2 regions of the Pseudomonas salicis genome follow, and region 1 is predicted to be linked to the other one. Evidence: predicted binding sites of a transcription regulator. Region 1 holds the regulator's gene; the other holds the start of a gene.
What was found. Region 1 encodes FliA, which starts transcription of late flagellar genes. Its sites were predicted from a motif close to CTAAAGTTTNNNNNNNNNNNGCCGNTAA; they were not measured.
Positions count from the first base shown of each region.

Region 1 (6,575 bases):
AGTGGGCTATCGCCTGATTCCGCTGGTGGACCGCAACCAGGGTGGTCAACTGCTGGCGCGGATCAAGGGCGTGCGCAAGAAGCTCTCGCAGGAGCTGGGCTTCCTGATGCCGACCGTTCACATTCGCGACAACCTCGACCTGGCGCCGAGTGCCTACCGCCTGACGCTGATGGGCGTGACCCTCGCCGAGGCCGAGATTTACCCGGACCGCGAGTTGGCGATCAACCCCGGTCAGGTGTTTGGCAGCCTCAACGGCATCACTGCCAAAGACCCGGCGTTCGGGCTCGAAGCGGTCTGGATCGAGATTTCCCAGCGTGCCCAGGCGCAGTCTCTCGGCTACACCGTGGTCGACGCCAGCACCGTAGTGGCAACCCACTTGAACCAGATTCTCTACAAACACTCTCATGAGCTGATCGGGCACGAGGAAGTTCAGCAACTGATGACGTTGCTGGCTAAAAGCTCGCCCAAGTTGGCTGAAGAGTTGGTACCCGGCGTGCTGTCGTTGTCTGCGCTGCTCAAGGTGTTGCAAGCGCTGCTGGCGGAACAGGTCCCGGTGCGCGATATTCGCAGCATTGCCGAGGCCATCGCCAACAACGCTGCGCGGAGTCAAGATACCGCCGCATTGGTGGCGGCTGTACGGGTCGGATTGTCCCGCGCCATCGTGCAAAGCATTGTCGGCATTGAGCCGGAGCTGCCTGTTATCACGCTTGAGCCAAGGTTGGAACAGATATTGCTCAATAGTCTGCAGAAGGCAGGACAGGGTCAGGAAGAAGGCGTTCTCCTCGAACCGAGCATGGCTGAGAAACTTCAGCGCTCGTTGATCGAAGCGGCGCAGCGTCAGGAGATGCAGGGTCAGCCGGTTATTTTGTTGGTCGCAGGTCCGGTTCGCGCCATGTTGTCCCGCTTTGGACGCCTGGCCGTCCCGAACATGCATGTTTTGGCGTATCAGGAAATTCCTGACAATAAGCAAGTCACCATCGTAGCGACTGTCGGGCCGAACGGCTGAGGTAGTGAGTCATGCAAGTTAAGCGTTTTTTCGCCGCCGATATGCGACAAGCCATGAAACTGGTTCGCGATGAGCTGGGCGCTGAAGCCGCCATCATCGGGAATCGGCGGATCGCAGGCGGTGTGGAACTGACTGCCGCACTGGACTACAAATTGTCTGCGCTGGCCCCGCGCGTGCCGAACATCGAGCTGGAAGACGAACTGCGCAAGACCCAATCGCGCATCGTGACCGCTCAGGCCGAGCTGACCCATCGCAGCGAGCTGGACACCGTCGCCAATCGCCAGCTGTTCACCGGCGTGGCCATGGACGACAGCAAACAAATCGAACCGACGCTGGACGAACCCTTTCGCCCGTCTATCCACGCGGCCATTGCGGCTGATCGTGCTGAACGCGCCGAGCGTCAATCGGCCGAGCCGGGCATCAGCCAGCGTGCGTACGACTCGATGCGCTCTGAATTGAATGGCCTGCGTGAACTGCTGGAAGTCCAGCTGGGTTCGCTGGCCTGGAACCAACTGCAAGGCAGCCGCCCGCAACAGGCGAACCTGTGGCGCCGTCTGCAACGCGTCGGTCTGTCGGGGCCTCTGTCCCGTGACCTGCTGGCGATGGTGCCGGACACCGACGATCAGCCCCACGCCTGGCGCATGTTGCTGGCGCACCTGGCGCGCATGATCGTCACGCCGGATGTCGAGCCGCTGGAAGAGGGCGGTGTGATTGCGATGGTCGGCCCGGCAGGCATGGGCAAGACCACGACGCTGGCCAAGCTGGCGGCGCGTTACGTGTTGAAGTACGGCGCACAAAACATCGCGCTGGTGAGCATGGACAGCTTCCGCATCGGGGCGCAGGAACAGCTCAAGACGCTGGGCCGCATTCTCAATGTGCCGGTGACCCACGTTGACCCCGGTCAATCGCTGGCTCAGGCGCTGGAGCCGTTGCTGCGCAAGCGTGTGGTGTTGATTGACACCGCCGGCTTGCAAGCCAGTGATCCGGCCCTACGCCTGCAACTGGAGAGTCTGGCCGGTCGCGGGATCAAGGCGCGCAATTACCTGGTGCTCGCCACCACCAGCCAGAAGCAGGTGCTGACGGCGGCGTACCACAGTTATAAGCGTTGCGGTTTGGCCGGGTGCATCCTGACCAAGCTCGACGAAACCGCCAGCCTCGGCGAAGTGCTGAGCCTGGCGGTGACACATGAATTGCCCGTGGCCTATCTCACCGATGGCCCGCGCATTCCGGATGATCTGCATCTGCCACGTCGGCATCAGTTGGTCAGCAGGGCTGTCAGCGTTCAGATGCAGGAGGAGCCTAGCGAGGAAGCGATGGCGGATATGTTTGCGGATCTTTATCACAGCCCCGGCAAGCGCGCGGGCTAGGTAAGGAAAATGACAGTGGAATATACCTGCATCGATGGTCTGCCAAGCATTGTTCACGCAGTGAACGTGCAGCCCGAAATGTGGCTTTGGTCTAAGCAAGACAAGGTAAAAAATTAACATGGGCAGCATGCATCCCGTACAGGTTATCGCGGTGACCGGTGGCAAAGGTGGCGTCGGCAAGACCAACGTGTCAGTGAACCTCTCGCTGGCCCTGGCCGAGTTGGGACGTCGCGTCATGTTGCTGGACGCCGATCTGGGTCTCGCCAACGTTGACGTATTGTTGGGGCTGACCCCTAAACGCACCTTGGCGGACGTCATCGAAGGACGCTGCGAGCTGCGCGATGTTCTGTTGCAGGGCCCGGGCGGTGTGCGCATCGTGCCTGCGGCGTCGGGCACCCAGACCATGGTTCACCTGAGCCCTGCGCAACACGCGGGTCTGATTCAGGCGTTCAGCGACATCGGCGACAACCTGGACGTACTGGTGATCGACACCGCTGCCGGGATCGGCGAATCGGTGGTCAGCTTCGTGCGCGCCGCGCAGGAAGTGCTGTTGGTGGTCTGCGATGAGCCGACCTCGATCACCGACGCCTACGCGCTGATCAAACTGCTGAACCGCGACTACGGCATGAACCGTTTCCGCGTGCTGGCCAACATGGCGCAGAGCCCGCAGGAAGGCCGCAACCTGTTCGCCAAGCTGACCAAGGTCACCGACCGTTTCCTCGACGTGGCCCTGCAATACGTCGGCGCCGTGCCGTACGACGAATGCGTGCGCAAGGCCGTGCAGAAACAGCGTGCGGTGTACGAAGCGTTTCCACGTTCCAAATGCGCGCTGGCGTTCAAGGCCATTGCGCAGAAGGTCGATACCTGGCCATTGCCGGCGAACCCGCGAGGCCACCTTGAATTTTTCGTTGAGCGCCTGGTTCATCAGACCAGTGCAGGGCCTGTGTCATGACTGCAAGTGGCTATCGCATGTACAGCAAATCGTCCAAAGATTCTCAGTATGAGCTGATCGAGCGCTATGCCCCTTTGGTCAAGCGCATCGCCTACCACTTGCTGGCGCGTCTGCCGGCCAGCGTGCAGGTCGAGGATCTGATCCAGGCCGGCATGATCGGCCTGCTCGAAGTGTCGACCAAATACGACTCCACCAAGGGTGCGAGTTTCGAGACATACGCCGGCATTCGTATTCGCGGCGCGATGCTCGATGAAGTGCGCAAGGGGGACTGGGCGCCACGCTCGGTCCACCGCAATACGCGCATGGTCAGTGACGCGATTCGTGCAATTGAAGCGAAAACCGGTCGCGACGCTAAAGATCATGAAGTTGCGGCCGAACTTCAATTGAGTCTCGACGATTACTACGGGATTCTGAACGATACCTTGGGCAGCCGCTTGTTCAGCTTCGACGACCTGTTGCAGGACGGCGAGCATGAAGGGTTGCACGAGGACGGCGCGAGCCAGTCGCTCGAACCGTCGCGGGATCTGGAAGATGAACGTTTCCAGAGCGCGCTGGCGGACGCCATCGCCAACTTGCCCGAGCGTGAGCGCCTGGTGCTGGCGTTGTACTACGACGAAGAGCTGAACCTCAAAGAGATCGGGGAGGTCTTGGGGGTCAGCGAATCCCGTGTCAGCCAGCTGCATAGCCAGTGCGCCGCACGTCTGCGGGGCCGGTTGGGAGAATGGCGCGCGCGTTGACGCATTGACGCGGGCCCGTCTTTTCACAAAGATGCCTGCGTTTTGGGTGGTAAGGCCGGCTGTGCAAGGCGTTGTGTGGGAAGCAAAAGGGACAAGGCAGGAGCCGCTGGGATCAGGTCTTCGGACTTTTTCCGTGGCGCTCATCACGTGTTTCTTCGAAAGGCCCCCTCGTTTTCGTGTGACCGGTGGAGCGATGTTGCCGGTATTGATTGAACGCGCGTCCAGGCACTGGGCGCGTTAAAGACTGCTTGGAGGTCGAATTGGACAAGAACATGAAAATCCTCATCGTTGATGACTTTTCAACGATGCGGCGGATCATAAAAAACCTGTTGCGTGACCTTGGGTTCACCAACACGGCCGAAGCAGATGACGGTACCACCGCATTGCCGATGCTGCAGAGCGGTGCTTTTGACTTTCTGGTGACCGACTGGAACATGCCTGGCATGTCCGGCATCGACCTGCTGCGTCAGGTGCGTGCCGACGAACGTCTGCGTCACCTGCCTGTGTTGATGGTGACCGCCGAAGCCAAGCGCGAGCAGATCATCGAAGCCGCTCAGGCGGGCGTGAACGGTTACGTGGTCAAGCCTTTCACGGCTCAGGTGCTCAAAGAAAAGATCGAGAAGATATTCGAGCGCGTCAATTCCTGATGTCCGCTGTGAGGGCGCTATGGATTCCAAAGATTCGACAATGGGTGACTTCGAGTCGACCCTGAAGAAACACGCACAAGAACTGGTCGCCAGCCTCGAAAAAGGCAAGTTCGGCGACGCCGTGCAACTTATCCATGAGCTTAATCAGACCCGGGACCGCGGCCTGTATCAGGAAGTGGGCAAGCTGACGCGCGAGCTGCACAGTGCAATCGTCAATTTCCAGATTGACCCGCACATGCCGCAAGCCGAGGAAGTGTCGCAGATCACGGATGCCACCGAGCGTCTGTCGTACGTTGTCCGCCTCACTGAAGGCGCGGCCAACCGCACGATGGACCTGGTGGAGCAGAGCACACCGCTGATGAACGGCCTGAGCGCCGACGCCAAGGCGTTGAGCGTCGATTGGGGCCGCTTCATGCGCCGCGAAATCGGTGCTGAAGAGTTTCGTGATCTGGCCCGCCGCGTCGAAGGTTTTCTGACCCGCAGCGAGAAGGAGACCCACGAGGTCGCCAGTCACCTGAACGACATTCTGCTGGCTCAGGACTATCAGGACCTGACCGGCCAGGTGATCAAGCGTGTGACCACGCTGGTGACCGAAGTCGAGAGCAATTTGCTCAAGTTGGTGCTGATGGCCAGTCAGGTCGATCGCTTCGCCGGGATCGAACACGACCAGGAAGAGTTCCGTAAGCAAAAAGAACAGGAAAAACTTCATTCCAAGGGTGAAGGTCCGCAGATTCATGCCGATAAACGTGAAGACGTCGTATCCGGTCAGGATGATGTAGACGATCTGCTATCCAGCCTCGGCTTCTGAAATCCAGAGCCAGGGTTCTATGTGAAAGTGGCTGTGGGCTTGCGCGCCAATGTCTCGACGAAGGCAATGCGCGCAGGCCATCGACGCAGCTCCTGGATCGGTTGACGGTTAATTTTAGGAGCACCCCCAATGAGCTTCGGCGCCGATGAAGAGATCCTTCAGGATTTTCTGGTAGAGGCCGGCGAGATTCTGGAGCAGTTGTCCGAACAGTTGGTCGAGCTGGAAAGCCGACCGGACGATGCGGACCTGCTCAATGCAATTTTTCGCGGTTTTCACACTGTAAAAGGGGGCGCAGGCTTCCTCCAGCTCAACGAGCTGGTCGAATGCTGCCACATCGCCGAAAACGTGTTCGACATCCTGCGCAAAGGTGAGCGCCGGGTCGACGCGGAACTCATGGATGTCGTGCTCGAAGCACTGGACACCGTCAACAGCATGTTCGGCCAGGTCCGTGAGCGTTCGGACGTGACCCCGGCCACGCCAGAGCTGCTCGCCGCGCTGTCGCGTCTGGCCGAGCCTGCGTCTGCCGACGAAATCGCCGCTGCCCCTGCGCCGGTAGTTGAAGAGGTGGCCGAAGCGCCTTCCGACGACATCACCGATCACGAATTCGAACAACTGCTGGACTCGCTGAATGCCGTGAAGGCGGAAGCGGCGAGCGCAGCCGTGTCTGCGCCACCGGCACCGGCACCCGCTGCGCCTGCAACGGAAGCCGCCAGCGACGAAATCACCGACGCCGAATTTGAATCCCTGCTGGATCAACTGCATGGCAAAGGCCAGTTCGCGGTCGATGCCGTGGCGCCTGCTGCTGCACCGGCTGCGTCTTCTGCGCCGGCTGCCGCGCCTGCCAGCGATGAAATCACCGACGACGAATTCGAAGCGTTGCTTGATCAACTGCACGGCAAAGGCTCGTTTTCCGCCGACACAGCGACAGCCGTTGCCCCTGCTCCAGTGGCGGCCGCGCCTGCCGCTGCCGAGTCCGGCGCCCCGGCGTCGGATGAAATCACCGATCACGAATTCGAAGCGCTGCTCGACCAACTGCATGGCAAGGGCACCTTCTCGGC
Region 1 covers NZ_JBSKHU010000008.1:85,795-92,369, forward strand. The annotation lists gene flhA (flagellar biosynthesis protein FlhA) at 1-1,006, shown strand, start outside; gene flhF (flagellar biosynthesis GTPase FlhF) at 1,018-2,373, shown strand; gene fleN (flagellar synthesis regulator FleN) at 2,492-3,325, shown strand; gene fliA (RNA polymerase sigma factor FliA) at 3,322-4,062, shown strand; gene ACWKWE_RS26160 (chemotaxis response regulator CheY) at 4,335-4,709, shown strand; gene ACWKWE_RS26165 (protein phosphatase CheZ) at 4,729-5,517, shown strand; gene ACWKWE_RS26170 (chemotaxis protein CheA) at 5,647-6,575, shown strand, end outside.

Region 2 (6,575 bases), on a different contig from region 1:
GGCTGCCGAAAGCGGGCGAGGGTTGATGCCCAGCAGATTGCCGCGCTGATCGTCGGTGTACAGCGTGGTGTAGCGCGGCGCGGTATCGGTGCCATGGGCCACGGCGTACAGGCTGGCGTCATCGACCGGCTGTTGCAGCGTGACCATCGAGCTCCAGGCATCCAGTGCATCGGCCAGTTTGCCGATGTTGTGCTGACGCATCTGGTTGCAGCGGGAGCACCCCATCAGCAACGCCACGACGTACGTCTGTTCGACGGTCAGCGTGCGAGTGTGGTGCGCTTGATTGTCAGCCACTGGAACGTTGTGCAACTGATTCTGGCGAGCAATCTGGTAGATCTGATGCAGTTCGAGCCACAGACCGTCTTGCACCGGGCAATAAAGCTGGTTGGCGCGGATCAGCGGGCCATTGAGGCAATGCAGCGCGCGTTGGAGGGCAGTGGTCAGCAGCGTGGTGCGGTCGCGAGTGAGTTTGGGCGCGACTCGGGCGATGATTTGCTTGTAGCCAATGGCCAGGTGGTTTTGCAGGGCCTGGCACAGATTGGCGACTTTGCGCGGGCGTTCTTCAAGCACGACCGACTGATTGAGGAAGTGACGTTCAAGGTGTTTGCACACGAAGAAGACTTCGGGACGCAGCAGCTCCAACAGTTGCAGCCGGTTTTCGCTGGGGGTCAGCAGCTGGTTGAGTTCGCCCAGGCCCTGATACAGCTGGCGAGCCATTTCACCGAGGTTGGCTTTGGGGAGCGTGGCGATCCAGCGCTTCAGGTCTTTCGGCGTCGCGTCACAGAACGACAGGCTCGACTGCGTCGGCACAGGGGCGCGCAACAACAGTGGGAGGCTTAAGTTACTCATGTGACAGGCAAACTCCAACAACTACTGGCTCAGATGACTACAAGCGATCGCATGCATGACACGCGTGACCGAGCTAAACGAGCAAGTTTACGTCAATTGAAAGCGAAGTTTCCTACAAGACTGACGAGAGACTGTACCAGCATTGGGCCATGAGGGCAGCCCTTAATGTCAATGTGACACCGTATCAATACGGATACAAAGGCGCCTGGCTGACCAGCGGCGGGCTGTGCTCTCGATCCCAGGCCCGCCAATAAACCGTTTCAGAGTTTGTCAGGCAAGAATCAGGCCTGAGAAGGGGTTGCCAGCAATTGACCCATTCGAGTCGGCGAACCGGCTGCCAAGTCCGCTGCCCAGTTCACCTGATTCGGGCCAAACAGCACGATGGCGGTCGAGCCTAGCTTGAAGCGCCCCAACTCGGCGCCCTTCTCCAGATGGATGGGTGCGCGTGCGGCTTCATCATAGCGGAAGGTTTTCAGTTCACGTTTTGGAGGGGTTACCAGACCCGCCCAGACGGTTTCGATGGAGGCCACGATCATCGCGCCCACCAACACCACGGCCATTGGGCCGCGCTCGGTGTCGAACAGGCAGGCCACGCGTTCGTTGCGGGCGAACAGTTCCGGGACGTTTTCCGCTGTGGTCTGGTTCACCGAAAACAAGCGACCCGGAACGTAGACCATCTCGCGCAACGTGCCTGCCAATGGCATGTGAACGCGGTGATAGTCCTTCGGCGACAGGTAAATAGTGGCGAACTCGCCGCCCATGAACGGCGCGGACAAGCGTGCATCGCCACCCAGCAGCTCAAGTGCGCTGTAGCTGTGGCCCTTCGCCTGGAAAATCCGGCCGTGGTCGATAGGGCCCAACTGGCTCACCGCGCCATCGGCAGGGCATAGAATCCCGCCCGGTGTTTCGTCCAGCGGGCGTGCCCCCGGCTTGAGGGCTCGGGTAAAGAAGTCGTTGAAATGCGGGTACGCCGTGATGTCTTCCACCAGGGCCTGGGACATGTCGACGTTATAGCGGCGTGCGAACCACTGAGTGAAGGCGTTCTTGAACCAGCGCACGCGGCACTCGGCAACGCAGCCCGCCAGACGTGACAGCAGATGGTGGGGAAGCAAGTATTGGAAAAGGATAAACAGACGCTGTTTCATCAAGGTTCCTAAAGCGTTCAAAAGGGCTTTTCAAAGGTCGAGACAGGGAATGCCGGGTGAGCAATTACTTCTCAATGGGCGTATCCGGGTGATTGCCCCATTCGCCCCACGAACCGGCGTAACCCTTGATTCGCGGGTAACCCAGCGCCTTGGCGACCAGGTAGGTGAAGCCTGAGCGATGGTGTGTCTGGCAATGGGTGATGACTTCCTTGTCCGGGGTGATGCCCAGGCTCTCCAGAATCTGCGGCATGTCCTTGCGGATGCGCAGACTGCGGGCCTGATCCATGCCTGCCGTCCATTCGAAGTTCACAGCGCCTGGAATATGGCCGCCGCGTGCTGCCACGACCTTTTCGCCTGAATATTCGGTAGGACCACGTGCGTCCCAGATGGCGAGGTCGTCAGCGCCCAGTCGGCTTTGCAGGTATTCGCGGGTGGCGGTGGGTTCGTCGTGAATCGTCACTGGCACCGGGCCGCCAGCAGGGGCGGGCACTTCTGTAGACAGCGGCAAACCTTCCGCCTGCCAGGACAACAGGCCGCCGTCCAGATAGTGGTATTTCGAATGGCCGATGACGTCCAGCAGCCAGATAAAGCGCCCGGCCCAGCCGCCGCCCTCGTCGTCGTACACCACATAAACGGCATTCGGGTTGTGACCGAGTTCGCCAAACAGCGCTTCCAGCTGCGGCTGTGTCGGCAGCAGGCCTGGCGCGGGAGGTTGGCCGAGTTGGGTACGTTTCGGGTCGACGAAACGAGCGCCGGGGAGATGACCGGCTTCATAGCGGGCGGCGCTGGTCAGGTCGACCAGGATCAGTTCTGAAGCGCCGAGGCGTGCCTGCAGGTCTGCGGGCTCGATGACCAGCGGCAAGCTTGAGAAGGCAGACATGGGTGTCTCCAGATCATGAAAAGAGGCGAATTGTAGCTCAGCCGTCAGCCATTGCGATGGCTAAAGGTTGTCAGCGCTTTCTCTATGCATTGCCCGGTTTTTCCGAAGGCTTGCACCGTCACTTCCGAGAAAGGCCCACCCCCCTGATCGGCGACGATCACCATGATGACCCGGCCATTGCTGGCCAGTGATCGGATCAACAGGTTTTCACCCGAAAACAGATTGCGCAGTTGCGGGGGCAGCAAGGCCGAAAACTGGGCGTTGTTGCTGGCGTTCAGACGCAACTGTGTGGCTTGGGCCAACAGGCGTTGCAGGACCGTGCTGTCTTTATAAGGGATGAGCAGCGCGGCGGCGGATTTGTCCACGCCGGCGATTTGATGCACTCGCAGGGTGTCGGTTTTACGGTCGATCATCAGCAGCACGGCCCGTTGCATGCCCGAAGCGATCAGAGCGTCTCGCGCCGTGGTCGTCAGGTGCATGGCATTGGTGAAGGCGCTGGGTTCTTTCAGCAGCTCGCCGCAGTGCTTGCGCCAGACTTGCAGCGCTTCAGCGGACGGCGGTGGCGCAGGCAGCAAGCCTTTGTGCACCCGCCGAGTGTCCCAAGGCCACAACAAGGCTTCGGCCGGATGCCAAACGCCGGGCGCTGCGTGTTGACGAGCGCTGGCAGCGGCGTTCTGGTGCACCTGTTGTTGAAGGTCATCGAAGGGCTGTTGCAAATAAAGGCTGGTCAGCAATTGCCAGCGCAGATTGTGCGGCGAGTCCCACGCTTGTTGTGCCGATAGCGCCAGGCCATTGGCCAGAAGAATGGTGTTGGCGGGCTGATTGAACCAGCGGCGCAAAGGCAGATCGGCATCCAGCGCTTGCTGTTGTTTGAGCGGATCATCGCTCTCGTGGGCGATGCGCAACACCTTCACCAGACTGCGCTGTTCGCGCATTAGCAGGTGATAGCCCTGTGTGACCCAGATCGGCAGTTGCCAACGCTCCGCCAATGCCTGGCACAGTTGCACCAGGCGCACGCCGAACAAGGCTTTTTCCACAGTCTTGGCGCACTCTCCTTTGTGGATAACCCGCAATTCCCACTCTTCCAGCAACTTGGGATGGGCCAGTGCCATGGGCCACAGTGGCGCGAGGAACAGCAGGCTCCCCAAATGAATGTCTTGCCATAGACGCGCCAACTGATTCGCAAACAGCCCGTACGCCTGTTGTGTGGCGTGCTGGCTGATCAGTTGCAGTTGGCGCAGTGCGACCGGGATTTGTTGCAGTTCCACGCTCGGCAATCGCGCAAGCAAAGTGCCGGTGCGGGCAAGCCCCAGTCTATTCAGCGCCACTTCAAGGCTTTCGGCCGGTTCGGTCAGGCCGCCGCTGTGCACATTGGCTTCGCGCAGCACGCTGAGGACCAGTGCCGGGCTGTCCTGCATCAACTCAGCAATCTCGCGCAGCGATCTGCGGCTGTCGTTCAGCGCGGCATTGACCTTCGCATGCGCGACGGCGGGAACAGGCAGGGCGAGACTGTCTAGCTGCTTGACCCAGGCATCGAGTGTCTGCGGAACGAGGAGCGGGGAGGCTTTATCTGATTGCATTCACAAGGCCCGTACGGCTGGGAGGTTTTGATCGGCGTCGAATGATGGCATCATGCTGGCCTTCGTGCTGCTAGACCCGGGCCAGACGCCAGGCAGGATTTTCGCTTGATTTCACTATAGTCTGGCGCACTCATGCCGATAAGTAGAACAAGAGTTTTGAACGCTTCTCGCACAATGACCATGAACCCGACTCAGTAAGTATTCTTTATCTATGGCAAAAATTATCGGCATCATCGTCGTTTTCGCGAGCGTCCTCGGCGGCTACGTACTTTCCCATGGTCAAATTGCTGCGTTGATTCAGCCTTTCGAGGTGTTGATCATCGGTGGTGCCGCGTTCGGTGCATTTTTGCAGGCGAACCCGGGCTATATGACCATGCACGTGATCAAGAAGTCCGTGAAGATGTTCGGTTCACGCTTCACTCACGCCTTCTATCTGGAGGTGCTGGGGCTGATCTACGAGATCCTCAACAAGAGCCGCCGCGAAGGCATGATGGCCATCGAGGGCGATATCGAAGAGCCTGAAAACAGTCCGATCTTCGCCAAATACCCCAGCGTGCTCAAAGACACCAAGATGATCGCGTTCATCTGCGATTACCTGCGCATCATGTCGTCCGGCAACATGGCTCCCCACGAGCTGGAAGGCCTGTTCGACATGGAACTGCTGAGCATGAAGGAAGAGCTGGAGCATCCTTCTCACGCCGTCACCGGCGTGGCGGACGGTATGCCCGGTTTCGGTATCGTGGCGGCGGTACTTGGTATCGTGGTGACCATGGCGTCCCTGGGTTCTGGTGACAAGGCCGCGATCGGTATGCACGTCGGTGCGGCGCTCGTCGGTACGTTCTTCGGTATTCTCGCGGCATACGGCTTCTTCGGCCCACTGGCTCAGTGCCTGGCCCACGACGCCAAAGAAGAAATGAACGTGTTCGAGTCGATCAAGGCATCGCTGGTGGCGTCGGCCTCAGGCGTGCCGCCTTCACTGGCTGTCGAATTCGGTCGCAAGGTTCTCTATCCAGCGCACCGCCCCAGCTTCAGCGAGCTGGAACAAGCTGTTCGCGGTCGTTGATTCATGGAAAATAATCAGCCCATTATCGTCAAGCGCGTAAAGCGCTTCGGCGGCGGCCACCACGGCGGCGCCTGGAAAATTGCCTTCGCCGACTTCGCGACGGCGATGATGGCGTTCTTCCTCGTGCTGTGGCTGATGTCCTCGGCCACGCCCGAGCAGTTGATCGCCATTGCCGGTTACTTCAAAGACCCGGTCGGGTTTTCTGACAGTGGCTCGCCTTACGTGATCGACCTGGGCGGTTCGCCCGAGATGTCGCCCGACCAGACGCTCAACCCTGAAGTGAAATCCACCCCGGCGCCGGACAAGGTGCCTGTGGACGCCGACAAGGAAGACGCAGCGGCCGAGCAGGTCGAGCAAGAGCGGCTGGAGATGCTGTTGCAGGAGCTGCAGACCAAGGTCAACGAGAACCCGCAACTGGCGAAGTTCAAGGATCAGATCCTGTTTGAGATCACTCAGGACGGCCTGCGTATCCAGATCATGGACGCTGAAAACCGGCCTATGTTCGACATCGGCAGCGCGCGTCTGAAGCCGTATTTCGAAGACATTCTGCTGGCCATGGCCGACACCATCAAAGCGGTGCCGAACAAGATCAGCGTGAGTGGTCACACCGATGCGACGCCTTTCGTGGGCAACAACGGTTTCGGTAACTGGGAGCTGTCGGCCAACCGCGCCAACGCTGCTCGCCGTGCATTGACGGCGGGTGGCTATCCAGACCCGCAAGTCGCTCGTGTGGTGGGTTATGCGTCGTCGGCGCTTTATGACAAGGACAGCCCCACCAACCCGATCAACCGTCGTATCGATATCGTGGTCCTGACCAAAAAGGCCCAGCAGCGTATTGAGGGTGCACAAGGGACGGGGGACGCGCCTAAATCGGATGCTGCTCCCGCTCCAACCTCGCCGACGGCGCCGGGCGCCAAACCGGGGGCATCGACCGCCGCGCCTGCCGTCGATCCCCAGGCCTACGCCCAGCCCCATGAGATTCGGCAGAAGCTGAACCTCTTCGATCAGGGGCAACTGAAGATCGACGAGACCAAGAACTGATACCCGGTTCGAGCAAA
Region 2 covers NZ_JBSKHU010000005.1:238,832-245,406, forward strand. The annotation lists gene ACWKWE_RS19550 (molecular chaperone) at 1-849, opposite strand, end outside; gene asd (archaetidylserine decarboxylase) at 1,131-1,994, opposite strand; gene ACWKWE_RS19560 (rhodanese-like domain-containing protein) at 2,059-2,874, opposite strand; gene ACWKWE_RS19565 (HDOD domain-containing protein) at 2,919-4,454, opposite strand; gene motA (flagellar motor stator protein MotA) at 4,666-5,517, shown strand; gene motB (flagellar motor protein MotB) at 5,521-6,558, shown strand.
Region 2: a site for FliA is predicted at 4,569-4,596, ahead of motA (flagellar motor stator protein MotA). Genes of this name have one in related genera too.